One region of the Psychrobacillus sp. FSL K6-4046 genome, then DNA from elsewhere that is predicted to be linked to it. Evidence: predicted binding sites of a transcription regulator. Region 1 holds the regulator's gene; each other region holds the start of a gene.
What was found. The regulator Rex, encoded in region 1, represses fermentation and respiration genes when NADH is low (regulators of the CRP and FNR family bind a similar motif). The targets are predictions, from matches to a motif close to TTGTGAAATATTTCACAA.

Region 1 (10,873 bases):
GTTTTTTGAAAAAGAAAAATAACGTATGTTATTACTGGCATTGGGAAACTCTATACATGAGTATCCAATGAAGGAGTGATAGCAATGCTTCAGTTAAACACAGAATTAGAAGATAAGACAGCATTTTTTGGAGATTTACATGACCGTATCTCGAGTTTAGGTTATACAATCGGAGGGAACTGGGATTACCATAAAGGTAGCTTTGATTCTATCCTTTGCCGTGAGGAAGGAGAAACCATCTATCTTCGTATCCCTTTTACGGTGACTCAAGGAGAGCTTGATGATTATGAGGCACATATTAAATTCCAATCTCCTTATTTAATCAAACATGTCGTTAACGTTGGTTTAGATAAGGATGAAAATTCGTTGCTAACAACGACTGGATTTGATCAGTTTCAATCACCCGTAGATCAAGACGGTAACATTACCGACAAGAACCGCTGGGAGCATGCTGGCGAGCAGGAAGTAGAAAAAGTGCTTCGATTATTGCAATAACATTAATAGAAGGGCTGTCTCACATAGGTGAGGTGGTCCTTTTGTTTGTTGGAATAGGGATTCGCAAGCTGGTAGGGGATAGGGAAGGAGATGTGGGAGAGCCTGCGATTGATTGTCGTAAAAGATGTGAGGATTGTAGTAATCTAGAGGTTGATTGTAGTAATCCAGGGGTTGATTGTCGCAAACTACCGGTTGATTGTAGTAATCTAGGCTTTGATTGTCGTAATCGGAGCATTCAGCTATCTGTTAGAGCTGTTCTTCATTCAAAGAGTTCTGTACATATAAATGTCCTAGAGTTACATTATGAGCGGTTATTCTTTATAATAGAGTCAAATAGATTTGTACTTGAAAGGAAAGCGATCGATGATGTATGAGCGATTGATTGATTCGGAGCTGGAGACGGAAGTTTTGGCCCGACAGCTAGCTGAGTTATTACAGCCTGCAGATGTCCTTACATTAGAGGGAGATTTGGGAGCAGGGAAGACAACATTTACGAAAAGTGTGGCGAAGGGTCTTGGAATCACAAGAAACGTGAACAGCCCAACGTTTACCATAATGAAGCAATATGAGGGTAGGTTACCTTTAAACCATTTGGATGTTTACCGTTTAGCGGATAGCGATGAGGATCTGGGCTGGGACGAGCTTTTTTACGGTGATGCAGTAAGCATTATTGAGTGGGCTCATTTAATACAGGAGGATTTGCCGCCTGAACGATTGGCAATACAGATTCATCGACTGGACAATGACAAGCGTCGATTTACGTTTGAGCCTTTTGGGAAGAGATATGAACAATTATGTGAGGAGCTTTTTGAATGATTTGGTTAGGAATAGATACATCTCATACACCGCTTGCGGTAGCAGTCGTAAAGGACGGGCAGGTGCTTGCAGAATATAAGTCCTCTGTGAAGGTAACTCATTCCATTGGAACGATGCCAGCAATAGAGGAGCTTATGAAAAAAGCTAATATTCAGCCTAACGAGCTAGATGCGATTGCGGTGGCAAAAGGGCCAGGCTCTTATACGGGAGTGCGAATCGGTGTGACAATCGGAAAGACGCTCGCTTGGACGTTAAATATTCCAATTTACTCGGTTTCAAGTTTGCAGGTGCTTGCAGGGAACGCACCATATTTCCAAGGGACGGTGTGTTCCATTATGGATGCTCGACGTGGAAATGTATTTGCGGGAATTTATACGGACGGTAAATTAGTTAAGGAATCTCATATGTCTATGGCAGATTTGCTATCTACTTTAGATGAGATGGGGCAGCCCATTTTATTTGTAGGAATGGATGTAGCTCTTCATTGGAACCAAATAAAAGAGGTGCTTGGCGATAAAGTCCACCAAGCAGGAGCATCATTTTCATTACCAAGTGCTGCAGTCCTAATAGAAATTGCGCAAAATATGGAGCCAAAAGACGTACATACTACGGTTCCAGAATATTTACGAATAACAGAGGCAGAGGCAAACTGGATGAAAGAGCAGAAGAAAAATGGAAACTAAAACGATTACCTATCGCAAAATGACTATAGAAGACATAGACCAGGTGCTTTTAATAGAAGAAGAGGCATTCGCACATCCATGGACTAGAGAGGCATTCGAGCATGAAATGACGACTAATCTATATTCCTACTATTTAGTAGCGGAGACAGAGGAAAAGGATATTGTCGGCTATTGTGGGATGTGGATTGTCATGGATGAAAGTCATATCACGAATGTGGCAGTAGCAGAACGTATGCGAGGCCATCGAATTGGAGAAGGCTTGATGCGTGAGGCGATCCGTATTGTAAAGGAACAACAAGGAGTACTTATGACGTTAGAGGTACGCGTATCCAATACGGTTGCAAAAAATTTATATTACAAGCTTGGCTTCCAGGATGGAGGCATTCGTAAAAATTATTATACAGATACACAAGAGGATGCTCTTGTAATGTGGGTGGAATTCAAATGACAAAAGATCAATATATTTTAGGAATAGAAACAAGCTGTGATGAAACAGCGGCTTCCATTGTCAAAAATGGAACAGAAATAATATCCAATGTCGTAGCATCACAAATAGAAAGTCACAAGCGCTTTGGTGGAGTAGTTCCAGAGGTTGCTTCTCGTCATCATGTGGAGCAAATCACACTGGTTATCGAAGAGGCTTTAAAGCAAGCGGACATGACTCCTCAGGATTTAGATGCAGTGGCAGTAACCGAAGGCCCTGGGCTAGTAGGTGCCCTATTAATAGGAATAAACGCTGCAAAAGCATTCTCGTTTGCAAACGGTCTGCCTTTAGTAGGAGTTCATCATATTGCGGGGCATATTTATGCAAATGCGTTGGTCCAGCCGATGGAATTTCCGTTACTTGCTCTAGTAGTATCAGGAGGGCATACCGAGCTAGTGTTGATGAAAGAAGACGGTCAGTTTGAGCTAATCGGAGAAACACGCGATGATGCAGCTGGAGAGGCTTATGACAAAGTAGCTAGAGTCTTGAATCTCCCTTATCCTGGCGGTCCACACATAGATCGTCTAGCAAATGAGAGCGATCAAGCAGTGCCTTTCCCAAGGGCTTGGCTAGAGGAAGGCTCTTATGATTTTAGTTTTAGTGGCTTAAAATCAGCAGTCATCAATTATCAGCATAATGCGGAGCAAAGAGGGGAAGCAATCAATCCTAACCATCTTGCCGCAGGCTTCCAAGAGAGCGTAATAGAAGTACTCACTACTAAAACGCTTCGTGCAGCTAGGGAGTTTAATGTGAAGCAAGTAATTGCTGCTGGTGGTGTAGCAGCAAATAAAGGACTGCGAAAAGCATTGGAAGAAGCATTCCAAAAAGAGAATATTCCTTTTTATGTGCCTCCGATCAAATTATGTACAGACAATGCAGCCATGATCGCAGCTGCTGGTAGCTCTAAATTTTCAGCAGGGCAAATAGGGGATTTAGCGATGAATGGTCGTCCTGGGTTAGAATTAAATAGCTGGAACTAAACGAAATCCTCTTTTCTTCGACAAGAAAAGAGGATTTTTTACCATGTATTATTTCGGTTGTCAATAGAGAACATTCGTACTTATGCACAATTTGTTGATAACTTGTTAGTAAGTTGTGTGTTTTCAATATATTGTGGTTATTTATACTCACAACTTGTGGAAAACTAAGTTTTTAATCTGTGGACAATGTGGATAAACCTGTTGATAGATTGATATGACAGTACTTTTGATGTTAATAAATATGTGGAAAAAGATTTTTAGGAAAAAGGGGCTTGACCTATATATGCCATCGTTCGACAAAATACAACATGGGTATCTGATATCCTGTTAGAGCGATTAGATAACTTTGTACCATAAACCGACTCGATCAATTTAATAATTGGTTGGCTTGTCCCATTAATCTGACTGTTTTCTTTATAAATTGAATAGTTAATCCCAAAAACAAATAGTTCGACATTATATATTTTTCCCCATATAAAAAAAGGTAAACCGAGTCAATCGGCTTACCCTGTAATTTCTTCTAATTGTTCCTGTAGCTCCAGCCATTCATTGGAGATAGTGTCTTGCTTTACCTTAAGGTTATCGAGCTCACTCTGTAATTTTTGGACTGCCTCATGATCCTGGAAGACTTCTGGATCACATAGCTTTTCCTCGAGTAATGCGATTTCTGAATCGATAGCAGGAATTTGTTCCTCGAGCTCATCGATTTGACGTCGAATTTGTCTTTCCTTTTTCTTCGCTTCTTTATCAATCGTCGAGGTATTGACCTTTTGGACGACTGTATTTTGTGCAATCGAGCTTTCCATTGCTAATTCCTCGAGCTCTTCCTTTTTCTCTAGATAATAGTCATAGTCACCTAAAAACAGTGTTGCTTCTTTGGAGGAGAGTTCAATTACCTTTGTTGCAATTCGGTTAATAAAATAACGGTCATGTGACACGAAGATAATTGTTCCAGGGAAATCGAGCAAAGCATTCTCTAAAACCTCTTTGCTATCTAAATCTAAATGGTTCGTAGGCTCATCTAGAACTAGCGTATTTGATTTCAATAGCATGAGCTTGGCAAGTGCAAGTCTAGCCTTTTCTCCACCGGATAGCGTAGAGACGGTTTTTTGCACATCGTCTCCAGAGAACAGGAAGCGACCTAGTACATTGCGAACATCCTTTTCATTCATGAGAGGCCATTCATCCCATAGCTCTTTCAAAACGGTTTTATTGCCGGAAAGAGCTGCCTGTTCCTGGTCATAGTAACCAAATTGCACATTCGTCCCGTATTGAATATGCCCGCCAGCAGATGGAAGCTGCTTCATAATTGTTTTCAGCAAGGTGGATTTACCGACGCCATTCGGTCCAACTAATGCAATCCGGTCCTGCTTGTACACAGAAAATGAGATGTTAGAGGAGACGGTTTTATTGGAGTAGCCAACTGCCACGTCCTCTAAGCGCAAAACGTCGTTACCACTAGGCCGGTCGATGGTAAAACCGAAGTTAGCAGATTTTTCATCGCCATCAGGTGCATCCATCCAGTCTGTCTTCTCGATTACTTTTCTTCGAGACTGCGCCATCTTGGTTGTGGAGGCACGAGCCAGGTTACGACTAACAAAATCCTCTAGCTTTGCCTTTTCCTCTTGTTGCTTCTCATACTTCTTTTTATCCAGCTCATAATTTTTTGCCTTTTGCGTTAAATAGGCACTGTAGTTACCAACGTATCTCGTAACATTATGGCGAGAAACCTCGTACACTAGATTTACTACCTGATCTAGGAAGTACCGGTCATGGGATACGATTAAAATGGCTCCACTATAGTTTTTCAAATAGTTTTCTAAGAAGCTGAGTGTTTGGATATCCAAATGGTTTGTAGGCTCATCGAGTATGAGTAAATCGGGCTTACTTAATAGCATTTTAGCTAAAGCTAGGCGCGTTTTTTGTCCGCCAGATAAGGCTTGTACAGGCTTGTCATAGTCGTCCGGGAAAAACTGCATCCCATGTAAGATAGAGCGGATGTCAGATTCAAAGCGATAGCCACCAGCCTCGTTAAATGCAAGCTGTAACTCGTCATATGTAGCAGCTACTTTAGCGTAGGCTTCTGAATCCTCATAGACAGCAGGGTCAGCCATTTGGGCTTCTAATGAACGTAATTCTTTTTCGGAGTCTATTAAATGACTGAAGATGGATTTCATTTCCTCCCAAATGGTCAGCTTGGATTCTAAACCGGCATGCTGTTCTAAGTAGCCTAGTCTAATATTTTTTGGCAGGATAATGTCACCGGAATCATAGGACATTTCTCCAGCAATTATTTTAAGTAAGGTAGATTTCCCAGCACCGTTACGACCGACTAGTGCAACTCGGTCACGGTCTTGAACCTCTAGCTTTACGTTTGTTAATATATCTTCCCCGTTAAAGGATTTAGTTACTTGGTTTACTTGTAAAACGATCACGATTATTTGCACCTCAATTCTATCCTAAGTGTAATAGATAGGACTTGTCGTTGCAACGTTCTCCCTTTACAATGAAAGAAAGGTAACGTGAAAAAATGAATTTGCCTTATACATTAGGAGGATACTTATGAAACGTGATGTACCTCGCATTCCTCAAGCGACGATGAAACGACTTCCTTTATATTATAGATTTTTGCAAAGCTTTCACAATGCAGAGCATAAACGTATTTCATCCCAACAGCTAAGTGAAGCGATGAAAATCGACTCGGCAACCATCCGGAGAGACTTTTCTCATTTTGGTGCATTAGGTAAAAAAGGCTATGGCTACGATGTACCCCATCTACTAGAGTTTTTCAGAAAAACATTAGATCAAGACGAAGCCGCGAAGGTTGCATTGATAGGTGTTGGTAGCTTAGGGACAGCATTTGTAAAATATAATTTCCAAAAAAATCATAATACTAGAATAGTAGTCGCATTTGATACGAAGGCACCACTCGAAGGAACCATTATTAGCGATATCCCAGTTTTTCATTCCAGTGTGATGCTAGAAAAACTGAAGGAATACGGAATTGAATTAGTCATTTTCACTCTTCCAAGCCGTTCTGCCCAAGAGGTGGCCAACCTCCTAGTTGGATCAGATGTAAAAGGGATTTTAAATTTCACCCCTGTTCCAATCAGCACACCGGATGAGATTCGCGTACATACGATTGACCTTTCGGTTGAACTTCAAACACTAATCTATATGATTCGAAACGATATATAGAAAAGCGAAGGCGCCTGTCACTGCCCCGACAGGCAAATGGGAAAATGCGAGGAGGCAGCTCCTCAGCCACCGGAGTATTTACCCATTTGACCCCGAGGGGCAAGGCGCCGGAGCTGGACACCAAGAAAAGCAAGGCGCCTGTCACTGCCCCGACAGGCAAATGGGAAAAAGCGAGGAAGCAGTTCCTCAGCCACCGAAGTTTTTTCCCACAAAAATATCTAAGAAATAAGCCTTCGACTATAATTTAGTCGAAGGCTTATTCGTATATTCTCTAGCAAGAAGGGAATAAATGACAAGGTCGATATAGCGTCCCTTTTCAAATTCATGTTCCCTTAGAACACCATCTCTGTGAAAGCCTAGCTTACTTACTAGGTGAAGGGAGGCATCGTTTTCTGACGTGATTTGAGCTTCAATTTTGTTTACATTTAACTCTGAAAAGGCAAAGTGAATAACAGCCTTTAGTGTCTCTGTCATAATTCCCTTTCCCCATGATTCAGGGGAGAGGTCATAGCCTATTTCTATCCGATTGTGTTCAACCTCATAGTTTAAATAGCCACACGTACCAATCACTTTTTTGTTTACCTTCTCTTCTATTACCCAACGCAAACCAGTTTGCTCCAAAAATATTTTCTCGTACCAACTAATCTCGCCTTTTGCATCTTCAATAGAAGTAAACGGATCGAGTGGCATATGCTCTACAACATTTTCATTGGCATACAATTCTAGAATGTCGTCGGAGTCTTGTTCGGTTGCTTTTCGAAGAATAAGTCTTTCTGTTTCTATTATAGGAAGCTTCGTAAATGAAAAAGTCATAGTGATTCCTCCTTATTGCAACATTTCTGCTAATCTTTCAAAGAAGTTAATGATTTCTTCATTATATAGTTGTGCAATTACTACGAATCCGTTTAAAAGCATATGGGCAATAATAGAAGTAATGATTCGTTTTGTCTTATAATAAATGAATGCGAATATAAAACCAGACACAGCATATATTAGTATGTGCGTAAACTCAAAATGGATGACTGCAAAGGACAGTGAGCTTATAAGTGCTGCTACAAAGAAGTTTGTTTTAGGTAATAATGTTCCGAAAATGATACGACGGAAGATGAGCTCTTCTAAGATTGGGGCAAAGAATACGATAGAGAAAAAAACAAAGGGCACCGAACTAGCTAGTTCCATGAAATCTTGTGTATTTTCAGAACCGGGCTCGATTCCAAAAAATTTAATCTCTATATTAGCAGCAAGGGCCTGGCCGTACAAAACCATTATGAATCCCAAAACTCCCCAGGCAACTGATTTGAGTGTGCTCGAAGCTTGTCCCTTTAAAGGTCGGATAAAGCTCTTGTCTTTTCGGATGATAAGTAAAGTGATGATTGTTGCAGTCCCCATTCCGATGAAAGTCCACCAGCCGTTAGCCAGTAACATAGGATTTTCCAGGTTATAGTATTTAAAAACCATAAATAGCAGAGAAGCAAAGATGATTCCGGAGAGCTGCATGACACAGTAGGTGATTAATATGTATAAGGCTGTTTGTTGTTTTTTCATCTAAATATCCTTTCCGTCTTCTATAAAGATTCTATTGCATAGCATACTGGTAATTATTATATGTGCTAGCCTTATTGTAATGGAAAACTAAAATAAAATCGCTTGTTAGCTATTTTATTCTTGGACAGTTTTAGTATTGAAAAGGGACTTGCTTTCGCACAAAGGCAAGGTGAAATACTCATGATCTAAGAGGAGAAAGAAGATAATAAAATTTTAAAAAAAGTTTAGGTTCTGACTTGCAAAATTTCCATAGTTTAATTATTATTATAAGTGTGTTAGCACTCAAAGTGTGTGAGTGCTAATAAATATTAAATTCAACTTATTTTAGGGAGGTAGTTTCACTTGTTAAGACCATTAGGTGATCGTATTGTAATCGAATTAATCGAAGCTGAGGAAAAAACAGCATCTGGCATCGTACTTCCAGACTCTGCTAAAGAGAAACCACAAGAAGGTAAAGTCGTTGCAGTAGGTACTGGACGAGTACTAGAAAACGGAAACCGCGTTGAATTAGACGTAACAGAAGGGGACCGTATTATCTTCTCTAAATATGCTGGAACTGAAGTAAAATATGAAGGCCACGACTATTTAATCTTACGCGAAAGCGATATTCTTGCTGTAATCGGCTAATAAAAGAAATTAAAAAGAACAATTAGGAGGGCATAATAACATGGCAAAAGAAATTAAATTTAGTGAAGACGCTCGTAGTGCAATGCTGCGTGGAGTAGATAAATTAGCAGACGCTGTTAAAGTAACATTAGGGCCAAAAGGTCGTAACGTAGTATTAGAGAAAAAATTTGGTTCTCCACTTATTACAAATGATGGTGTAACAATCGCAAAAGATATCGAGCTTGAGGATGCTTTTGAAAACATGGGTGCAAAATTAGTAGCTGAGGTTGCTTCTAAAACAAATGACATCGCTGGTGATGGTACAACAACTGCGACAGTTCTTGCACAATCTATGATCCGTGAAGGACTTAAAAACGTAACAGCTGGTGCTAACCCAGTTGGTATCCGTAAAGGAATCGACTTTGCTGTAGCTGCTGCTGTAACAGAGCTTAAAGCAATCTCTAAACAAATCGAAGGTAAAGATTCAATCGCTCAAGTAGCTGCTATTTCTTCTGGTGATGAAGAAGTTGGTGAATTAATCGCTGAGGCAATGGAGCGCGTTGGTAACGACGGAGTAATTACAATCGAAGAATCTAAAGGATTCACAACAGAGCTTGATGTGGTAGAAGGTATGCAATTCGACCGCGGATATGCATCTCCATACATGGTAACGGATTCAGATAAAATGGAAGCTAACTTAGACAACCCATATATCTTAATCACAGACAAAAAAATCTCAAGCATTCAAGAAATCTTACCAGTGCTAGAGCAAGTAGTTCAACAAGGTAAACCACTTTTACTAATCGCTGAGGATGTAGAAGGGGAAGCGTTAGCTACTCTAGTAGTAAACAAATTACGTGGTACATTCAATGCAGTAGCTGTTAAAGCTCCTGGATTCGGTGACCGTCGTAAAGCTATGCTTGAAGACATCGCTATTCTAACTGGTGCAGAAGTAATCACAGAAGACTTAGGCTTAGACTTAAAATCTGCGAACATCACTCAATTAGGACGCGCTTCTAAAGTAGTAGTAACAAAAGATAACACAACAATCGTAGAAGGTAACGGAGATACGAAAAACATCTCTAGCCGTGTTGCTCAAATCCGTGGCCAATTAGAAGAAACAACTTCTGAATTCGATAAAGAAAAACTTCAAGAACGTCTTGCTAAGCTTGCTGGTGGAGTAGCTGTCGTGAAAGTTGGAGCAGCTACAGAAACTGAGCTAAAAGAACGCAAACTTCGTATTGAAGATGCACTAAACGCAACTCGCGCAGCTGTAGAAGAAGGTATCGTATCTGGTGGTGGTACTGCACTAGTAAACGTATACAACAAAGTAGCTGAGCTTGCAGAAACAAAAGAGGGCGACGTAGCAACTGGTATCCGTATCGTTCTTCGTTCATTAGAAGAACCAGTTCGTCAAATCGCTAACAACGCTGGTTTAGAAGGATCTATCGTTGTAGATCGCCTAAAACGCGAAGATATCGGCATGGGCTTCAACGCAGCAACTGGCGAATGGGTTAACATGATCGAAGCAGGTATCGTAGACCCAACTAAAGTTACTCGTTCAGCTCTTCAAAACGCTGCATCTGTAGCTTCTCTATTCTTAACTACAGAAGCAGTAGTAGCAGACATTCCAGAACCAGCAGGAGCAGGCGGCATGGGTATGCCTGACATGGGCGGAATGGGCGGCATGATGTAATAAGCCTTGTTAACCCATGATTCATAAGGGTTACGATGTGAAGTGAAGTTTAGAGATTAACATATAGGATCGTTTAAAAATAGAAGCTTCTCAGTAGTTGTAATAACTAGTGGGAAGCTTTTTTTATTTCTTGCTACTTTTTCCTTCATTTGTAGAGAGTACGTTAATTAGCTGATAAAAGGAATTGAAATTTAATCAAATAGTTTAAACAAAAGAAAAAAGGGCACTTAAAGTAGTAAGGAAACAAATTTCAAAAAACAGACAGGAGGAATAATGGATGACACAATTTGCTACGTATAACAACGAACTGACTAATACCGAGGAAGAGAAAAATGGAAAGCTTATAAAGGGCTTGGTAGTGGGGGCTGTT
Region 2 (10,873 bases), 1.2 Mb from region 1:
ACTTACATATGAAGTGCAGAGTGAAACACTGATCCGTTTACTAGAACGGGTGATGGTTGACGGGGTCCGAGAAAAAACGTTAAATCTTATGGAAATACTTCAAAATACACATGAGAAAATTTTTAGTGTATTAAGAGTGGGAAGTGTTACTGAGGAAACCGAACGTATGAAAATTGATAAGTCACCTCAACTAATGCAGCTATGTAAGCAGGCGATTAAAATTACAGACGACTTGCTTGAGGAATTTGTATTTGAATCGGAACTGTTTACGATTCCAGAATATGAGCTAAGAATGGTAGAAGAATTTTTAGAGCAGTATTCATTCTCGCTAAGGCTGTTTACAGAAAAAGGTGATGGCGTTGAATGGCTAGAAATAATCGATGGCTATGAAACACTTATTATTATGCCAAGGCTAGTAACGGATATTTTAAATGAAAAGCTATTTAGTACTAAACTGCCTGTCATTTTTTCTTCTGCAACTTTATCCATAGAAAAAGATTTTACTTATTTGGCAGATTCTTTAGGAATTGAGAAGTATCAATCATTTTCTGTACCATCACCATTCGACTATGATGAGGTTATGAAAGTTACAGCTCATCATGTTAGTCAAGTAGAAAAAGTTCAAGAAACAGATAAGATATTGGATTCTACTAGTCAAACCCTCATTTTGTTTAAGTCTAAAGCTGCGATGGATCATTTTAGAGCATCGACTCAAGCCAAGGACATTGCTTTTGAAGGGGACCGTGAGCTTTCGACTATTGTAAAGGAATTTCAAAATGGAGAATTCTCTACGCTTTGTTCTTATCATTTATGGGAAGGCTTAGACTTACCTAAAGAAGCTTTAACTCGAGTAATTATCTATGATCTGCCATTCCCACCTGTAGATCCTTTATTCGATGCAAAACGTTCGTTTTCTAACGATCCCTTTGAAGAAGTAGAATTACCGTTTATGCTGCTTCGACTTCAACAGGGAATAGGACGTCTTATCCGTACGTCTGATGATCACGGTGAAATACACCTTCTTCTAAATGAGTCTGAAGCGTTAATAGAAGATCGCTTTGCACGTATCTTACCTACAACCATTTCAAATGAATAGTACTAAATTTTAACCTTTTACTTTAGAGTATCGCCATGAAATTACTCGAATTCCTTCTTATTATAAGGAATTTGTGAAATCATATGACGATCTTTGAAGTAAAAGGTTTTTTTTTGAACGAATTCCTTCTAACTGAATAATATAAATAATACAGGGCAAACGTCTCAAGTAATAAGAGAAAGGTGGGGTTAATCATACCAAATATAGAGGATGAAGTTGTCTTTACGAAAGAAGAGGCTGTTACATTTAATATTGCTAGTGACTTTCACTACAATAATTCAGCGGGAAAATTGACTGTTCCATGGTTTGATTATGGTGCGTTCGTTGAAATAAATAACAATCAGAAGAAATGTATATGCTTTTCAGTTTTACAACCAGTAGAATCGGCTGAAGTGGAAAGTGATGACCAAGTATCAGCAGATGATAGCATAACTGACATAGAAGAAATATATGCGTCTGATATTAAAAAAGTAAAACGACGTACTTTTAAAAGAAAACGGCGCAGACGATTTATAGACACAGTACCATCTGAAGATAATATTATGATAAATGGCCCTCAAGAAAATACAAAGGAAAATAGTTTATTCAATTTTTTAAGGGAAGAAAAAAATTCACTTAAGCCATACTATCTGCTATCAAATCATAAAAATAAAAGTAAACAGCCAAATCAACTAAAATATATTAGGGCTTATTTGCCAACACCGAGCCGTAAAATAAATCATGTATTAGAGTATGAAAATGCAGATTATAATCATGAATTAGAAGTGATGGCTTACATTGAGTCAGAAGAAGAACCAACAGAATGGAATACCACAGAACAAACACCGCTCCAGGATTCTTCCTTCTTTATTGAGCCGCAAGCAATTGAGATCCCTTCCCTACAAGAAGATTCAAAAGAAGAGGAATCTATAGAAGAAACAAACATTCCTACAATACCTTCCTACGACAGTAAAGAGGAAATATTAGTTTTAGGAAATGATGTAGATTATTCTTCCATAGAAATTGCTCATGAAATAGATCCATTAGATTCCATAACTAAAGAATTAGAATTTACTAATGAAGATAGTATAAGATTTATGGATGAAAGTCTTCGAGACACGTATTTGTCTGTAATGATTAGTAGTCTGAAAAAAATTCTTGCTAGTAAAGAAGCGGTTGAAAGTGAAGACCTCAACACGTTACCAGATAACACTCTCCAAGATTATCAAGAGGAAGACATATCTACTATAGAAAAAGAATCTCTTTTAGAGGAAGAGGAGATATTACTCACTAACTTAGTTGCAGAAGAAGATTCTCAAGAATCAGAGGAAGTAATTTATAAGGTAAAGGGACCCACCTCTAATATAAAAACAAAAACGATATATATTCCGTTTTCTACCTACGTAGATATTGAAGATTTTATGAACCCTGCACTTTATGGTAGTGCAAAGCAAGAAGGGTATAATTTTTTACCTACAAACAACGATCATTTCCCTCTTTTAGATACAGTATTTTTTGATAGTATGTACTTTTTTCAAGAAGATCTCTATTGCCATCTGTTAGGTTATAAAGTGCATGAAATTCTCTTTTCTGCTCATAACAATGACTCACAAAAACTATCTGTAGCAGAAAATAACCTATATAAGTCCCAAGTTAAAGTTAGACATAATTCAGGACAAAAGGAAAATAAGCTCCCGTTAGCGGTGCATATTAAAGTACCTGTAATTATAGGGGAGTATGATGTTGAAATAAGCTTAAAAAGAGCCTTGGATTTGGAAGAAAGAGTAGTTAATATTAAAGAATTATCAAAGGATATTCAATTGGCTTCTTGTAAATTCATACCTTCCTCTTTCGAGCAATCCAACGAAGAAGGTGTTCAACAGGCAACGAGAGGAAAGCTGTTAATAGAAGGGACTATTATACAAAGAATTGAATATACGGTGTTGTCGGAAAGCGAGGAAAAGCTAAGGAAAAAAGATTTACCGTCTGAATCGCCTAAAGTGCAACAAAATGCTGTAATTGAATTAGTTTTGCAGCTTTTACAAGTTCAGAAAGTGTATTATCCATTCACAAAAAAATAAACTCCACTTGTACTGTAATTTTGTTAGTGCAAGTACCTTTTTTAATGTAGCCATCTCTAACGAATGAGTTCGTTGGTGATGGCTTATTTAATTGCTGATTATTAATTCCTTTAAGCTGTAGGCGACGAGTCCAGTGGGATTACTGCTATATACGGTTCCTAGCCCCATCAAGAGAATGGCGATTATGAATTTGATAGAGCTAGTAAAATTTAAATTATTGGTTGTGAATAGTATGAGGAAATCTCTAAGCTATATTACACAGAAGAGTTATTTAAACAGTTAAATAGATAAATAATATCGACATAATTTACGTTTCTGTGTCTATTGCTTATACATCCATCGGTGATTTTACATAACTTAAAACAGAAATGAATTAATTTCGCAAAAAATGAATGGAGGAAATTTTAAATGAATGAAGAGAACGGTTTAAACAATGGCGATTTGTCCAATGTTTACCCATGTCCGGTAGATAATGCAAGGTCTCTACCACAATTACAGGATGAACCTGTTGATCCTTGCGTAGTACCCGATAATTTTTACCCGATTATTAAGGTGCCAGCTGTATTGGCGGAAACTACAATTCAAATAGTAGTAGAAGCAGATATATTATTAGATCCACCTGCAAGCGAAATCAAAAGAGTACACAAGGATGTATTCTTGACACAATGTAAGCTTGTACCGGTAAGGTTTGATCCGATGGATTCTTGCGATGGCTCTCGCAGAGTTACTAGAGCTAAATTATTTGTTGAAGGATTTATTAGAAAGGACATCGAATACGCAACTGATGATTGTAACGGTGTAATTTACGATCGTATTGCTTCCGTACCTTTCACAGGCTTTGCTGACCTAAATGGGTCTGATTTTATTCTATACCCTATCATTACTAAATCTTCTGAAAGTCAATCCCGTTTCATTAATCCGAAAAACAGTGAAATGCCTCGTTTAGATAAGTATTTCTTTGAAAACAGTACTTTCTATAATGAGCAGCCTTATTGTGAATTGGTGAGAGCTGAGTTTTTCGAGCTTGACTACTCTCCGTGTTTAGTGGATATGCGCGATACTTTTGATACGCTTACAGAGAAAATGGTAGTAGACCTAACTTTAAAAGTACTACAAATTAGACAAGTAAGAGTACGGTCAGAGGGGTAAAAATTTAAATAATAGACAAAGCCCTATTTGGGTGGGCGTGTGCTTAAATATGTATAATGATATATACATTTTTAAAAGGGAGTGCTCTAAAAGTCAGAAATTTGGCTTTTACGGGTAGTCCCTCTAACGCCTTGTCCATACATAGAAACTGCTAAAGTTTGTAAACGACGAGACGATCAACAAGTGCAAGATTATAAAAACAAAAAGAGAGACTGTTTATATGAACAGTCTCTCTTCCTTCGTATATACTTAAAAGAATTATAGTTACCAGAATTTATAACCTTTTGAACCTGGAGGAGCATTTTGAATCATATCAAACACCGGAACCGTATAAGCAAATAAAATTAAGAAAATACAAATCGTTAACCATATTTTCCAGTTTTCGAGTGCCATCGGTGTTTTTTCTGCATTTTCGGATACTTCTCCAATTGGAAATTCTGTATCACCTTTAGGAGCAAACCATACTAATTGAGCTACTATATATAAGACTAAGATGATACCGATGAATAAAATTGTACCGCCAACTGCTTGTGCGATTTGGTAGGGAACCCACTCGGCTGCCTGGGCAGATTCACCATAGGTTGAGAAATCTGATCGGCGGGGGGCTCCCAATAATCCAGCAATATGCATTGCTCCAGACATAATGGACATACCTACTGCCCAAACAATACCTTGTATAATAGCTAGCTTATTCATTTGTTTAGTCAACACTCTACCAGTAAGGTGGGGGATTAACCAATAGGCTGCTCCAAAGAATGTTAAAACGACAGTTGTTGCTAAAGTAAGATGGAAATGACCTGTAACCCAGATAGTATTATGTACTACTTGGTTCATTTGGTTAGATGCATTGATAATACCACCAGCCCCAGCAGGGATGAAGGCAGCCATTCCGATAAATGGTACTAGGAATCGCGCATCCTTCCAAGGTAGCTTTTTAAACCAGCCAAATACGCCTTTTCCTCCAAGCTGTCTTCCACGAATCTCAAATGAAGCAAACATAGAGAAAGCAGTCAGAAGGGAAGGTATAACTACCATCATTGTTAAAACAACTTGCAAGTACTTCCAAAATGAATCAATACCTGGCTCTGTCAATTGATGATGGAATCCAACTGGGATAGAGAAGATTAAGAAAAGCATAAAGGATAATCTTGCTAGTGCGTCCGAATAAATTTTACCTCCAATAATTTTCGGGATGATCACATACCAAACCATATACGCTGGTAATAACCAGAAGTATACTAATGGGTGACCGAAATACCAGAAAAGTGTACGAGAGAGTAAAACATCGATTTTATCTACCCAGCCTAAAGACCAGGGGATTAATTGGAATACTACCTCAACTGCTACACCAAGTGAACAAATAATCCACATAGTTAAATTTACAATAACCATAAAAGTTAATAATGGGCTAGGTTGCTTTGGATTTGCTTTACGCCATTCCATATATTTCATGATCAAGCCAGCTCCGCCAATCCATGAGCCTACTACAACTAATGCCATCCCAACATAGAAAATCCAATGCGCTTGAAGTGGTGCATAAAAAGTATACAACACAGATGCTTCGTTTAATAAAACCATTACTGCAGCAGCAGTAGTGCCGGTTGTCATTGTCCAAAAACCAATCCAACCTAGTGTTCTCTGTTTATCTGTTAATGTGCCGGAAGTACGGCTAACAGCAGCAATTTGAAAACCAAATATAAAGTAAGTAGTTAAAATAAGTCCTAATAAAACACCATGAACAGTTAATAATTGATAGTAACCTATACCCCAAGGAAGGGTGAATTGCCCAGAACGTACAAGGGTTTGTAAGAGTCCGCAAAGTCCTCCTATTAATAGTGCAATAAAAGCTACATGAATATGAGCCATTGCAAGCTTGCCATCACGACGGTCAACTTTCACAAAGCTTTGGGCTTTTTCTGTTATTGTTGCCATGTTACTCAACCACCTTTAACTTCGATGTCATAGACGTGTGTCCTACACCGCAATATTCGTTACATAAAACTAAATACTCTCCAGCTTTATCTACAGTTGTTACATATTCTGAAACGTAACCTGGTTCAAGCATCATATTAATATTTGTATCTACTATCTGAAAGCCATGTATAACGTCTTTCGTTGTTGCTATAAATTTAACCGTAGAACCTAGTGGAACTTCAAATTCTTGTGGGTTATAAAAGAATGCGGATGCAACTACTACTATCTCATAATCCCATTCTTTACCTTCTACTTTGTGAACTCCTGGGTTATTGAATGGAGCAATCTCGTCTACTCGCTCAGGATCAATATATACTTTTGCACTTGGTGGATGTGAACCATAGTGGAAGGCGCTAAAACCAACTATTATTAAAAATAAAACTAGTGAACTAACTCCAAATGTTATCCACCATTTTTCATACTTGTGAATATGCATAACCTTTAACCTCCATTAGTTTAAAATCTGTCAATAAATAAATAGAATGCAAAAAACCAAGTGACTAATATAAATAAACCGACAACGCTAACTGAAATGAGCGTCCCTTTTAGTTCTGGTTCTTTATTTTGTTTTTTGGACATTTGTCTTACACCTCCAAAACTTTCCTTCTTTTTCTATAGGTACATCATAAATTTAAAAAAACAAAGTTGATGTGATATTTATCACACATACAAAGGTTATATGTGAAGATACTGTGAAATAATTTGAAAGTAACAAAAAAGTAAATAGGAATTGTGATAAAAGTTATATATTAATTTTTAGTGGGGAAATATAAGTGTATGGAAGGATTAACGCATTTTTATGTTGGCTTTGTTAAAGAGTAAGGTTAATTTTATGAAGCAAAGCAAACTTTAAATCAGAGAGTAGAATTGATTTCCGCCCCAGCCGGACGCTTTCCTCGGGGTGAGCGATAAGCCACCACCCATCGCTTACGCGCGTGGTTGTGATGTCTTATCTGTCTCACTCATCCCGTAGGAGTCGCCGTCTGGCGCTCCAATCAATAAATGGGAACAGCTTTAGCATCGATAAAGCGCTAATAAATTTATTCGCATAAATATAGCTTTTATGTTTTAGAAAATTTGATAATGAGGGCAACACTTATATCATGGGGCATGACAGCGATTTTTAAGGGATAATTATTGGAAAGACTATTGTCTCTATCCGCTTGAACAACTGCTATGATGTAACAAAAAAAGCCCTAAAAATTTTACGATTTGTAAAATTTCAGGACTTTTAACTTAAAGGAGGATTTTTTTCCATTCTCTTCGATGCGTACAAAGTATTAAGAATTATGTATAACTATCTAATCTTCATCAACAGTCAGAATAATAGCCATGGGACCTATGTCAGTCACTTCTACGGGTAGAAAGAAAGCCTGTTGGAAACCATATAACTTACTTTGTCCTACAATTACAGTAGGAGGGGTTATATCTATTTCTAATCCTTGTTGTGCAACAACCGTACATAAATTACCTGCAATCATGTTTCCTAGTTCGCCTGTAAAAGATTCAAGCATTTCTCCCTCTAAAGGCATACCAAACATAGAGGCACCAACAGATGAAAAATAATGAGAAGATGCATCTATTATAATTCTTGCTTTCATATCGCCTACAATACCGATCAGTACAGCCATTTCCACTACCTCATATGGTTGAGACAAGAGAGTAGGTGGTTTGTAACTAAGGTTTAAAGGGATGACTGCTTTTATAGATTGAATCGTCCCATTCAATATAGTTTGTATGTTTCTAGAAAGAGTCATCTTTTTCCTCCAAGTAGTAAAGTTGAATCAATTTTAGCATAATATCTAGTCAAAAAGAATATATTTTATAGTCATTTGTGAATTGTTATGTTATTATTTAAATGAGAATGAATATCAAGTTCAGTTGAGAGGGAGATAGTCATGTTATATATTTTAATTGGCTCAACAGTTGTTATTTATAGCGTAGTCACAAAACATATATTAAGTTCAATAACACCTCAATCAAAATAATAATAATTTCTGTGATGACTTTATGACAATAAAGTCATCTTTTTTTATATTTTCTGATATGATATACATATTGTTTATTAGATAAAAAGGGGAAAAATTTCAAATGGATCAATTAGAGGAACTACAGAATATTAAACAAAAAAATGCTTTACTTGCAGCTATCTTTAAGCAAAACAAGGATAATGAAAGATATGCCAAGTCAAAGCTATTTGCAGATAAATTAGAAAAACAAACATTTACCATTGCTTTTGCTGGTCACTTCTCAGCAGGTAAATCTAGTATGATTAATGCGCTCGTAAATGAACAACTGCTACCGACTAGTCCCATTCCTACGTCGGCTAATATTGTAACTGTAAATAAAGCAGATGAAAATTATGCGATTGTCCACTTTGTTGATCAGTCTCCTGTTAAATTCTCAGGAGAATATGATATACAGCATGTAAAAAAATATTCAAAGGATGGTAGTAAGGTTTCTCAAATAGAAATTGGTCATAAAACATCTGGGCTTCCGAAAGGTATTACCGTTATGGATACGCCCGGTGTTGATTCTACAGATGACGCTCACCGAGTGTCTACGGAGTCGGCTCTCCATCTTGCAGACATCGTTTTTTATGTGATGGACTATAACCATGTACAATCTGAATTGAACTTTCAATTTACGAAACAATTGCTGCATTACAACGAAAACATATACTTAATCGTTAACCAGATTGATAAGCACCGAGAAGAAGAGTTGTCTTTTACTGCTTATAAAGATTCTGTGTCATCAGCTTTTACCGCTTGGAATGTTGTACCAAAAGATATTTACTATACCTCTTTAAAAAACAAAGAGATGCTACATAATGACTTTGAGCAAGTAAAACAAATTGTAAATGATTCCATCCTTCATAAAGAAGAACTTTTTTTGCTATCAGCTACAGCTACATTAGATAAACTAAAAGATGAGCATCTGGCATTTTTAGAAGAGGAAAAAAAAGGTCTACAGCATGAGCTAAGTTATTTATTAACTGAGGAAGATTGGATTAATGTCGAAGAAATCTTAGATCAGTTTGAAGTCTCAGAAAAACAAAAAAAGCTTCAAGAAAGCGACGCTTGGAAAAAGGTATTTGAATCTAATAGAAAAGAAATCTTAAGCAATGCCTCGATAATGACGTATGAAATTCGGGAGAAGCTAAAGAGTTATGAGGAAAGCAGGCAGGATAACTTCAAAGTTGGCTTCTTCTCGAGTAAGAAAAAGACGGAACAAGAAAGAAATAATAGGTTAAAAGAGACAATTGAGCTACTAGAGACAATTGTTTCCACTCATATTACGGCACATATTAAAAACTTAATGAAGCGGATGCTAAAAGATGTTGGTTTATTAAATGACAGTAAGACAAGTGAAATAAATAATATGTCATTTTCTTTGCCAGCCGAAATCATCGTAGATACGATGCATAATGGGGCTAGTACAACAGGTGATGCGATATTAAATTACGCAAATCGTGTAAACGATGCAGTTAGCCGATACTTTGTAAAAGAAACGGAAGCTTGGAAAGAAGAGAATATTCAATACATTGAAGAGCATTCTTCTACTGAAGACGAGCAGTTTAATAAGAAAACTGATACTTTAAGAGAAAAACAAGAAGCTATTTTAAAAGTGTCGGAAATAGAGAAAAGGGTAGAGGATCTTAACAAGTTATTAATAGCTCCTACTCTTCAAATTCGAAAAGATAGTATCAATCTTTTAAGTGAGTGGAACGAGGAACGTCAATTGTTCGAACGATCTATTGTGGAATATGTAGAGACAACTGAAGAGGAAGTAGAGGCAGTTAATGCTGTCGCTGCTGAAGAGGAGAAATCTGAGGAAGCTCCTATATTAGCATTTGATGAAATGATTCACCGTGCTAATAAAATTGGAGAGATCTTAAAAGAGCTACCTGACTTTCAGGAAGCTGCTTCCGTTATTAAGAAGAAAGCAATGCGGGTAGAAAACCAGCAATTCACCATTGCGCTTTTTGGAGCTTTTAGTGCCGGAAAATCAAGTTTTTCCAATGCGCTGATGGGAGCTAATGTGTTGCCTGTATCACCAAACCCTACTACGGCAACCATAAATAAAATACATCCCGTAACTGAAAATCATTTGCATAATACGGCTGATGTTAGCTTGAAAACGAAAGAGCAGCTTTTGGAGGATGTTAAGTTTGCCTTTGAACAATTAGGTATAACTATTATTTCTTTAGAAGAAGCCTTCGAAAAAGCTCCAGCTGCAGTAAAAGAGACCTCTACTGAGGAAGTTCATAAATCCTTTATTAACGCATTTTATATCGGATACCCGGCTGTAAAGGACAAGCTGGGAGAAGTTTTAAATGTAGATGAAAAGGAATTTTCTCTTTTTGTCGCGCAGGAATCTAAAAGCTGCTTCGTAGATTTTATTGATTTCTATTTTGATTGTGAGTTAACAAGATTAGGAGTAACTTTAGTTGATACTCCGGGAGCAGACTCCATAAATGCTAGACACACAGGTGTCGCTTTCGACTATATCAGAAATGCAGATGCAGTATTATTTGTGACGTACTTTAACCATGCTTTTGCTAAAGCAGATAGAGAATTCTTAATCCAGCTTG
Region 3 (10,873 bases), 130 kb from region 1:
CATTAACCCAATACCACCACATTGAATTAAGACTAGTAATATAATTTCCCCAAACATGGTTAGAGTACTACCAGGATCAAAAACACTGAGACCTGTAACCGTGGTAGCTGATGTAACTAGAAAGAATGCATCTACCCAGGAAATCGGAGTTGTCGTAGCAAAAGGAAGCTTCATCAAAACTGTTCCTAGAAAAATTAAGGTGGCAAAGCTACTTGCAATCACAACAGGCGGTGAAAAAGAGAGCTTTTTCTCCATTGGGACACTTCCTTTTATTGGATGTAAAATAATAACTACTTTAATCCTGAACAGGTCGCCTGTCAACAACTTGTTTGAAACAAGTGGCTAAAGAAAGTATACTTAAGGAAAAAGGGGGATTTTTCATTGAAAACTGAACAACAATATTTTGAAGAAGCTAAAACCTTAGAGCAGTATATGAATGATATGACTACCAAAAAAGAGGAATCCTTTCGTATATACGACCAGTTTCAAGTTCCAGCGGATGATGAATTCATTGAGATATTAAAAACAGAAAAGCCGCATATATTAGTTATTACAGAAGACTGGTGCGGTGATGCCATGATGAATAATGCTATCGTACGAAAGATTGCAGAAGCTGGAAATTTGGACATTCGCACTGTCTACCGCGATGAGAATCTAGAGCTGATGGACCAGTACTTAACAAATGGAGGGCGCTCCATTCCAGTTTATTTATTGCTAAGTCAGGACGGAGAAGTAATTTCTAAATGGGGTCCTCGTGCTGAAATGGTCCAAAAATTTGTGATGGAAGGAAGAGCCAAGTTTCCTGATAAGGAAGATCCGGCATTCGAAGACATCCAAAAGAAATTTTATGAGCAAATGACACAGGAATTTATAGCAAACAAAGAGTTTCACTTGGCAGTTTACGAAGAAATCCGCAGTAGCTGGCTGCCTATTCTTCAAAAATAAGCGAACCGCATATTTAAGGGAGTCGGCTTTAGTCGGCTCTTTCATATGTTAGGAACTTTTTGTGAGGAAATAGAGTCTTTATAATGAAGAAATTGTAAAGTAGAAAGGAAATCCGTATGAAGCGTGCAAGAATTATCTACAATCCTACCTCAGGGAGAGAATTATTTAAGAAACATCTTCCAGAAGTTTTGGAGGCTTTAGAAATAGCTGGATATGAGACGTCCTGCCATGCAACGACTGGTGAAGGAGATGCAATTAGTGCAGCAAAAAAAGCGGTAGAAAATAATTTTGATATAATTATTGCCGCTGGGGGAGACGGAACACTGAACGAGGTTGTTGCTGGTGTAAGTGAATTTGAAAATCGCCCAAAAATTGGTCTCATTCCAATGGGAACGACAAATGATTTTGCTCGAGCAGTTCATATTCCTCGGGATATTAAACGCGCAGTAGATATTATCGTACAGGGTGATACTATTCCAGTGGACGTTGGTCAAGTAAACGACCGTTATTTTATTAACATTGCTGGCGGAGGAAGAATTACAGAGCTTACTTATGAGGTTCCTAGTAAATTAAAGACAATGCTTGGACAACTAGCCTATTACTTAAAAGGAATTGAAATGCTTCCATCGATTAATGCCACGAAGGTTCGAATTGAATATGATGGGGAAGTATTCGAAGATGAAGCGATGATGTTCCTTGTGGGTCTAACCAACTCTGTAGGCGGCTTCGAGAAGCTTGCTCCAAATTCAAGTATTAATGACGGGAACTTCTCGTTGCTTATCTTAAAGAAAGTAAATATTGCAGAGTTTATAAGACTTGCCACTTTAGCTATTCGTGGAGAACATTTAGAAGATCCTCATGTCATTTATAAAAAAGCCCAGCACATTAAAGTGACCTCTGAAGATAAGGTTCTCTTAAATCTGGATGGAGAGTATGGGGGAACTATTCCTGCCACTTTCCAAAACCTATATAGACATATAGATGTCTTTGTTCCAATCGATGAGATTCGTGAGCAAGATAGACCATAAAATGAAGCGGTTTTGACAAAACTCTCCTCAACATAATAAGGCCTCGGAAATTTTACGATTTAGTAAAGTTTTTGGGGCTTTTATTCTAATTATCTGTAGTGTTCTTCGTAACTGCGTACGCTTTTTCAGGAGCACTTCTCCATATCTCTTCCTATAATCCTGCGGTGCTTTCGGAGGTGCTGGTCTCCTAGGAGAGTTGCCATCTCCATAAGCTAGCTTTATAAAGTAGTGAAAACGTGAAATCCAACTGCTGATTTCACGTTTTTTATTTACAGCTATGCTAAAAAAGCCAGTTTAAGAAGGAACTATTCGATTGTACAAAAATGGAGAAAAATTATTCAGGGATTGGCTCTTTTATTTTTGGTGTCCTTCGTTATCTTTTATTTTGTTCGTTCGTATTGGATTGATATGCAAATAGAAAAAAGTAGGTTATAAACAGATCTATTTGGAAGAACGGTATCCTGGAGAATACCTCACGGTAGAACGGCTATGAATGCTTGTGGAGTACTTCTGAATTACAAAATGATTCTAATAACCTTATGCATTTAGAAGTTTTAGAAGACTAATCAGTGTTTATTATGAATGCGATTTTCTCTTATTGAAGTGAACATTAGTCTGTCTTATTTTCTTGTCTATTGCAAAAAGATTTTTATTTTTTGACTTTCCTCTCTAAAAGGTTATGAATCCAATAATATTGGGAATAATTTAATAATAAATCTGGGCAACATAAAGGAGGAATGGTTAGTGTATAAGAGACAAGAGAGATACTTAATGTGGCTCGCCTTTGTAGTGGCAGGTATTATGATACTATCTATTGCTGGAAGAATTTTTGGAGGGTGAGGAGAGTCAAGTATGGGAAATGCTGATTCAGTTTTCTATAGTCGTGTCTTAACGGAGTTAACCTTATCTTTTCATATTATTTATGCGACAATCGGTGTTGGAGTTCCACTAATGATTATGATTGCTCAGTGGGTTGGTATAAAAAAGAATGATGAACATTACATATTACTAGCAAGGCGCTGGGCAAGGGGATTTGTTATTACGGTTGCCGTCGGTGTAGTAACTGGAACAGCAATTGGAATGCAGCTTTCCTTATTATGGCCGAATTTTATGGAGTTAGCCGGCAATGTGATTGCCCTACCCTTGTTTATGGAGACCTTTGCTTTCTTCTTTGAGGCTATTTTTCTTGGAATTTATCTTTACACTTGGGATCGTTTTGAAAATCAGAAGAAGCATTTATTATTGCTTATACCAGTTGCAGTAGGGGCTTCCTTTTCCGCAGTGTTTATCACGATCGTAAATTCTTTTATGAATTCACCGCAAGGATTTGACATGGTAAATGGGCAAATGGTGAACATTAATCCAATCCTAGCAATGTTTAACCCTGCGATGCCTACGAAGGTAGCCCATGTAGTGGTAACCGCATATATGACATCTGCTTTTGTACTGGCTTCCATTGCAGCCTTCCGTTTGTTAAAGGGTTCTAATCATGTTTATCATAAAAAAGCTTTGTATTTAACTGTAAAATTAGGATTAATCTTTTCAATTGCAACTGCTATTATAGGCGACTTTTCCGGAAAATATTTAGCGGAGTATCAGCCGGAAAAACTAGCAGCTGCCGAATGGCATTTTGAGACACAGGAAAATGCTGAACTTGTTTTGTTTGGAATATTAGATGATGGGGAAGTGAAATATGCTATTAAGGTACCTTATGCCTTGAGTATATTAGCTTACTCTAACCCAACTGCAGAGGTTATTGGATTGGATCAGTTCCCAGTGGATGAAAGACCTCCACTTTATATCCATTATCTTTTTAATATTATGGTAGTAATTGGGATGGGTCTGGCAGCTCTCTCCGCATTTTATTGGTTAGGTAAACGTTTAAAGTGGTCCTTTGTAGATTCTAGGTTGTTTCGATGGCTTCTCGTCTTAGGAGGACCTGCTGCTATTATTGCAATTGAGGCAGGTTGGTGGCTAGCGGAGGTAGGAAGGCAGCCTTGGATATTAAGAGGAATCATGAGGGTGGAGGATGCAGCAACAACAAGTGGGCAGGTAGATTTTATGTTAGTTCTGTTTGCTGGCCTTTACTTAGTTCTTGGAGTTGGAAGTGTTGTAGTACTTACTCGGATGTTCCGTAGAAATCCTGTTGAACAGGAGATAGAGGATAGAAAATCAGATAAAGGCGGTGATATTACATGAGTTTAGAGATTATTGGTCTCACCGTTCTATGGGCTTTTCTATTTGGCTATGTAATAGTAGGCTCCATTGATTTTGGTGCCGGCTTCTTTAATGCATATAGCTTAATAACTGGTAAACAACATATACTGAGCAATATTATTCAACGATACTTATCCCCAGTATGGGAGGTAACAAATGTATTTCTCGTATTTTTCTTCGTTGGTATTATTGGTTTCTTTCCTAAGACTGCCTACTATTATGGAACTACTCTTCTCGTACCTGTGGGCATAGCATTAATATTGCTTGGCATCAGAGGGTCCTACTATGCCTTTGAAACGTATGGATCCAGAGGACACAAAGGGTATTCTTTTATGTATGGTTTATCTGGATTGTTACTACCGGCTTCATTATCTATCGTACTAACTATTTCAGAGGGTGGTTTCGTTGATATGATCAACGGATCACCAAGTTTAAATTATGATGCCTTGTTCACTAGTCCGTTAACTTGGTCTATTGTCGCCTTAAGCTTGACCTCTGTTTTGTATATTTCCGCAGTTTTTTTAACTTGGTATGCCAATAAGGCAGGGGACCCAAAAGCAACTCAACTGATGAGAAAGTACGCATTGATTTGGTCTTTTCCAACGATTATAACTGCAGGCGGAATAATGGTAGAATTACGCTCACACAATGTGGAGCATTATAATAATATGCTTGATATTTGGTGGACGTTTGGTTTGTCCTTCCTCCTGTTCTTAGGTACCGTTTGGTTACTGTGGAAAAAGAAAAAATATGGTCTAGCATTTGGACTTCTAGCAGGACAATTTTTAATCGCTTTTTTTGCTTATGGGTATTCTCATTTACCGTATTTACTTTATCCATACTTATCTATACACGATAGCTTTACAAATGAGGCCATGGCAATTTCATTAATCATTGCATTTGTTCTAGGGCTAGCCTTATTAATCCCCTCCTTATATTTGTTACTAAAGTTATTTCTATTCAACAAAGATTATGTTAAAGGGAAAAAGAAAAATCACGCTTAGGAGGAATGAACGTTATGATGGAATTCCTAATATTCTATGCTCCCTTCATCGTACTGATTGGCTCCATTATTATAGCCTTCTGGGTATCTACCATGGATGGACCAGTAAGAGATGAATAATTGTCCAGGACCTCAGGTTGGGGTCTTTTTTTCTGCTCATTTCCTTCCCAGGTGTTAAAATAAGCTTAGAGAGGTGGAGAAATAAATGAAGTATGACGTAATATTGTTCGACTTGGACGATACCTTATTCGATTTTGGAATGACCGAAAGAAATGCATTCCATCAGTTATTTTTAGAATATGGACTGCCAAACGGTTTGCAAGATTACTTAGGCAGCTACAAGACAATTAGTAAGGTTTTATGGGAAGAATTAGAACAGGGCGTTACAACGCTAGAGCTACTTAAAATAGAGAGATTCAAACGTTTATTTTTAGAACATAATCTAAAGTTAGATCTGGAAGCAGTAAGTCATAAGTACATAGAAAATCTAGGTAGGGAAATCCACTTAATATCTGGGGTTGAGGAAATGCTGGCTAGTCTGGCTGGCTGTCGTTTAGCTATATTAACAAATGGATTTCAAATTGCTCAGCATGCTAGGATCAAGGGTTCACCATTGAAGGATGTGTTTGAAGCTATCATCACCTCAGAAGAAGCTGGTTATCAAAAGCCACAGCCTGCTATATTTGAATATACATTTAAGAAATTAGGAATAACAGAAAAGTCTAAAGTATTGATGGTTGGTGATTCTCTTACTTCTGATATACAAGGCGGAAACCAATTTGGAATAGATACATGCTGGTTTAATCCAAACCAAAAGGAAAACACAACAACTATAATACCAACATATGAAATAGAGAATTGGAGTCAGCTCAATGGAATTGTGAATGGTCAATTAATAGAGAAATAAATTAGAAAAACTCCCATTTAGTTAAAATAATTTTTTAAAATCTTCCAAATAATGTATACAATATTTCCAGTATATGCGATAATAATCTTATAACAATATTATTGTTAAAGACATAACCTGGAGTTGACCATGTTTGTGATAGCACGTAACACAAATGGTGTTACAGAAGTGTTGAAAAACTCAAATAGCCAAATGGTAAAAGTATTTTATGATTATGAAGAGGCAGAACGGTTTGTAACTCGATTAAACAAAAGTGTATTACCTAATAAACACTGGTCTGTTATAGAGGATTCGTCTATATTAAAGTTAAATGAGTAAGGAATGATTCCTTACTTTTTTTGTGTCTAAAATTAGTTGGAAATTTTTATACATAAGCTACCTAATACTATTGGACGCCGTTATTTGATATAATAATATCCATTACACAAGAACGGAGATTTAACGTGAACACACCAGTAAATAAGAATGATCAGTTAACAGTTTATATAGAGGATTTGACACATGATGGGTCAGGAGTAGCAAAGGTCGATGGCTACCCACTGTTTATCCACGGGGGTCTTCCTGATGAAAAAGCCGAGGTACGTGTTGTAAAAACATTAAAAAACTATGGCTTTGCTAAATTACTTCATATTGTAGAGCCTTCTCCTTTCCGTGTGGAAGCACCATGTCCAGTATTTTATGAGTGTGGTGGCTGTCAGCTTCAGCACATTAATTATGAAGGTCAGTTGAAATGGAAGGAAAATATGGTTCGAAATGTCATGCAAAGACTAGGTAAGATTGATGCACCAGTACTACCGGTAAAAGGAATGAACAATCCTTGGGAATATCGCAATAAATCTCAAATTCCATTTGGCTTAGTCGATGGAAAGGTGATTGCAGGGTTCTATCAGGCTAAATCACACCGCATTGCAGACACACCGACTTGTCTAATTCAATCCGATGAAGCAGACCGATTGATGAGAGCATTTAAGGAAAGTGCCTTAAAACTAGATTTAGTCCCTTACAATGAAGATACAAAAAAAGGTCAGCTACGCCACTTAGTAGTACGCAAAGGCCGAGCTACTGGTGAGGTAATGGTCGTCCTAGTGACGAGACATCCTAAGCTTTTCAAAATGGAAGCTATTATTGAGCTTATTAGAGAGGTAGAGCCAAAAGTGACCTCCATTATGCAAAATATAAACTCCAAAAATACAAATGTGATCTTTGGTGATCAAACTAACCTATTGTGGGGAAAACCAACGATTGAGGATCTAATCGGAGATGTACGCTTCGAAATATCCGCTCGTTCCTTCTATCAGGTGAATCCAGAGCAAACAGAAGTGTTATACCAGCAGGCGCTTGATTATGCACAACTTTCAGGTGGCGAGACGGTCATCGATGCCTATTGCGGTATTGGCACAATTTCTTTGTTCCTTGCTCAAAAAGCGAAGCAAGTACTTGGTGTGGAGATTGTTCCCCAAGCAATTGAGGATGCAAAAAGAAACGCGGAGTTGAACGGCTTTACGAACACGTTCTTTGAAGCAGGCCCAGCAGAGGAAGTCATTCCACGCTGGTACAAGGAAGGGAAAACAGCAGATGTATTAGTTGTTGACCCGCCAAGAAAAGGCTGCGATGAGGCACTACTAACAACAATCATCGAACAACGCCCGAAACGTGTTGTATACGTTTCCTGTAATCCAGCAACTTTAGCGCGTGATCTTCGCATCTTAGAAGACGGTGGCTATAAAACACAAGAGATTCAGCCAGTGGACATGTTCCCGCAGACGACACACTGTGAAGTTGTTACTTGGTTGGAGTTAGTGTAATAGTGAATTAAATAGCAGACGGGTTAGAGGTGTTGGTATCGCACTTCTAAGTTCCGTCTGCTTTTTATTTATGAATGAAGCAAGGCACTTATTATAAAGTGATCACCACTTTACCTTGAGCGTGACCTTCCTGGAAATATTTGAATGCCTCCGTTATTTCACTTAACTTAAACCGTTTATCAATTATAGGTTTTACTTTTCCACTTTGAAGTAACTCTTTTACATCATTTAAGTCATTTTGATTTGCTCTCTGTAATAGGCTACTCATTTTCCTGCTTCCAGTCATTGAAATAAAATTCCCAAGAATTAACGTTTGATAAAGCTGAGACTCAGAACCTCCTACGTGAACAAATTTCCCATTTGGTTTTAGAACCTTTTTATAAGCTGAAAGGGAATTAGACCCATTGACGCCGAGAACTAAATCATAGGATTCCTTATGTTGTGAGAAATCCTCTTTTGTATAATCGATGATATGATCTGCTCCTATAGAACGCAATATTTCAACGTTTCGTGAACTGCATACGCCAGTTACTTCAGCACCGAATGATTTAGCGATTTGTACCGCAAAAGTACCAACGCCTCCAGATGCGCCATAGATTAATACTTTATGCCCCGATTGAATCCCACCTTTATCTCGTAGGCCTTGTAAGGCAGTCACTCCTGCCATAGGACTCGCAGCAGCTTCCTCAAAGGAGATATTGGTTGGCTTTAAGGCTAAAGCATACTCGGGGGCCGTTACATATTCAGCAAAACCACCCCAGCCACAACCAGAGAGGTCACCAAATACTTCATCACCTACTTTAAATAACGAAACGTTTTCTCCAACCGCTTCAACTGTACCAGCTACGTCACCTCCTGGAATGGAGTATTTTGGTTTCGTTAGTCCGAACGCAAATCGGGCTAAGAAGGGTTTGCCCTTCAAAAGAACTAAGTTGCCAAAATTTAAAGATGCTGAATGAACCTTTACCAATACTTGGTTCTCAGTAGGGAAAGGTTTTTTAATCTCTTTTAATACAAGCACATCGGGCGAACCATATTGATCACAAACTATCGCCTTCATAAAAATCTCCTCCAAATGTTAATATCTTTGATTAATTTTAATAATAACAAGAGGATAAAAACCGTTCATTGACTTAAGTTAATTTCTAGATACTTTATAAATTTTTTATTTGTAAACACAAAAGGTAAGGGTGATATATAGTTCAATGATATTTGGTAAGTCAGTCTTCGGTGCTTAGTTGCTACTTTGAAGGAGGATAATTGGTGGGATGGAATTTTTTTTATAATGTATTTTTTTTAATACGTTTTTTTATTCTACTTAACGATTCAGGAGTAATTCCAAGATAACTAGCTAATTGATGTTGTGGTACACGTTCAATTAACTCGGGGCGTTTCCTTAAAATGGATTCGTATCGTTCCTCTGGAGAAGAACCAATAAATTCACCGAATTGATCTTGTATTTCACCAACGTTTATTTCCATCATTTTACGGATCATTATTTCAAGTTGTGGGTATTTGTTTAACATCGTATTTTCAGAATCAATATCACCAACAACTAATCTGCAATCTTCAACACAGACTAATGAATACTTTGATAAGTCACCTTGAGTCTTTTCGTTGATAATTGGAATAGCTTGTTCTTCAGTAAAAAAATTTGATGTTACTTCTTTACCTGATTCATCTATAAAAAACTGCCTAACACACCCTATTAATACGAAATAACATTTAATAGCAGAAAGTTCTCCTTGTCTAAGAAGATATTGTCCTTTTTTATATTCATCAATTCGTAAACTTTCTGAGATTGCCCGCTGTTCATCTTCGCTGATTAAAGTAAAGTCAGACATATATTTTAATAGTATATCCATCATGTATTCTCTCCTTTCTAATTAAGGCAATTTAAATGTATCTTATCATTTCAATACCTTTAACCGTTTTACCTTTTTAGATAGAAACACAATCGAAATAGTATCTCTTTTACTATTCAATTAACGGATGCTTTAGTAAAGAAAGGATTTATAATAAAGCATATAAAAATTAGTCTTATAACATTCCAAAATAAAAATTTAGGCATATTAAAAGGGCTAGGTTCTATGATTGTAGGACCTAGCCAATTACTTAAACCTACCAGCATCAATGTGTTGCCACATACATTCCACACATTATGAAGCGGTTGCTTGGTTGGAGTTAGTTTAATAGTAAATAAAGCCAAAAAGCAGACTGTTTAGAAGGGTATTGTCCGTGTGCTTGTCATCTCCGGGGATGGGGTATTCTGGTTTCGTTAGTCCGAACGCAAATCGGGCTAAGAAGGGTTTGCCTTCAAAAGAACTAAGTTGCCATAGTTTAAAGAAGCTGAATGAACCTTTACTAACACCAATTCCCTTAACTAGTTAGGAGGTTATTAGAATAAAGTAATCAACTTTTGAATATTAAATAGGAAGATATTCCATTCGAACGGGAGTGTTGTACTTGAGAATCCTTGTAACTGGTTCAACCGGAAAATTAGGGTCGGCTTTGTTAAAGCAGTTAAAAGATTTAGATTATCAGGTAAAAATAACTTCGAGAAGAAAACCAGAAGGAGAAGACTTCACATGGGTTTACAGTGATTTATTATCAGGTAAAGGTTTAGAAGAAGCAGTAAAAGATGTTGATGTCATTATTCACGCAGCAACTAGTCCGATAAAAAATTCTAAAAGCATTGAGGTTGCTGGGCTAGAAAAATTATTAAGCAAGCTGAATCATATACAACTTTTTATTTATCCATCCATTGTAGGAATTGAGGAAATCCTCTTCCAATATTATAGACTTAAATACAAAGCAGAAGAATTATTAAAAAATAGTTCTGTACCCTATACAATTGCTCGTGCAACTCAGTTTCATAGCTTTGTTGAGGATTTACTCTTATCAAAACCTTTCTTTAAAAGATATATAATCCCTGGAAGGGTGAAATTTCAAAGTGTCGATGTTAATG

Region 2: a site for Rex is predicted at 6,928-6,945, ahead of MKY09_RS10550 (cytochrome c oxidase subunit 2A). Genes of this name have one in related genera too.
Region 3: a site for Rex is predicted at 2,668-2,685, ahead of MKY09_RS15875 (cytochrome ubiquinol oxidase subunit I). Genes of this name have one in related genera too.

The regions. Positions count from the first base shown of each region.
Region 1 is NZ_CP152020.1:3,340,886-3,351,758, reverse strand. Features, by position in the region: gene MKY09_RS16445 (GDSL-type esterase/lipase family protein) at 1-22, shown strand, start outside; gene MKY09_RS16440 (YugN family protein) at 85-495, shown strand; gene MKY09_RS16435 (hypothetical protein) at 537-869, shown strand; gene tsaE (tRNA (adenosine(37)-N6)-threonylcarbamoyltransferase complex ATPase subunit type 1 TsaE) at 859-1,311, shown strand; gene tsaB (tRNA (adenosine(37)-N6)-threonylcarbamoyltransferase complex dimerization subunit type 1 TsaB) at 1,308-1,994, shown strand; gene rimI (ribosomal protein S18-alanine N-acetyltransferase) at 1,984-2,442, shown strand; gene tsaD (tRNA (adenosine(37)-N6)-threonylcarbamoyltransferase complex transferase subunit TsaD) at 2,439-3,458, shown strand; gene MKY09_RS16410 (ABC-F family ATP-binding cassette domain-containing protein) at 3,962-5,893, opposite strand; gene MKY09_RS16405 (redox-sensing transcriptional repressor Rex) at 6,021-6,656, shown strand; gene MKY09_RS16400 (GNAT family protein) at 6,894-7,469, opposite strand; gene MKY09_RS16395 (type II CAAX endopeptidase family protein) at 7,482-8,201, opposite strand; gene groES (co-chaperone GroES) at 8,544-8,828, shown strand; gene groL (chaperonin GroEL) at 8,869-10,503, shown strand; gene MKY09_RS16380 (YtxH domain-containing protein) at 10,781-10,873, shown strand, end outside.
Region 2 is NZ_CP152020.1:2,133,178-2,144,050, reverse strand. Features, by position in the region: gene MKY09_RS10575 (ATP-dependent DNA helicase) at 1-1,096, shown strand, start outside; gene MKY09_RS10570 (hypothetical protein) at 1,279-3,156, shown strand; gene MKY09_RS10565 (CsxC family protein) at 3,565-4,305, shown strand; gene MKY09_RS10560 (b(o/a)3-type cytochrome-c oxidase subunit 1) at 4,570-6,237, opposite strand; gene MKY09_RS10555 (cytochrome B5) at 6,239-6,715, opposite strand; gene MKY09_RS10550 (cytochrome c oxidase subunit 2A) at 6,736-6,858, opposite strand; gene MKY09_RS10545 (chemotaxis protein CheX) at 7,581-8,036, opposite strand; gene MKY09_RS10540 (dynamin family protein) at 8,371-10,873, shown strand, end outside.
Region 3 is NZ_CP152020.1:3,214,866-3,225,738, reverse strand. Features, by position in the region: gene MKY09_RS15890 (TrkH family potassium uptake protein) at 1-255, opposite strand, end outside; gene MKY09_RS15885 (thioredoxin family protein) at 382-945, shown strand; gene MKY09_RS15880 (diacylglycerol kinase) at 1,062-1,973, shown strand; gene MKY09_RS15875 (cytochrome ubiquinol oxidase subunit I) at 2,826-4,172, shown strand; gene MKY09_RS15870 (cytochrome d ubiquinol oxidase subunit II) at 4,169-5,194, shown strand; gene MKY09_RS15865 (YjjG family noncanonical pyrimidine nucleotidase) at 5,399-6,100, shown strand; gene MKY09_RS15860 (hypothetical protein) at 6,230-6,418, shown strand; gene rlmD (23S rRNA (uracil(1939)-C(5))-methyltransferase RlmD) at 6,544-7,905, shown strand; gene MKY09_RS15850 (NAD(P)-dependent alcohol dehydrogenase) at 7,997-8,965, opposite strand; gene MKY09_RS15845 (Crp/Fnr family transcriptional regulator) at 9,186-9,773, opposite strand; partial or broken gene MKY09_RS15840 (NAD(P)-dependent alcohol dehydrogenase) at 10,152-10,276, opposite strand; gene MKY09_RS15835 (NAD(P)H-binding protein) at 10,372-10,873, shown strand, end outside.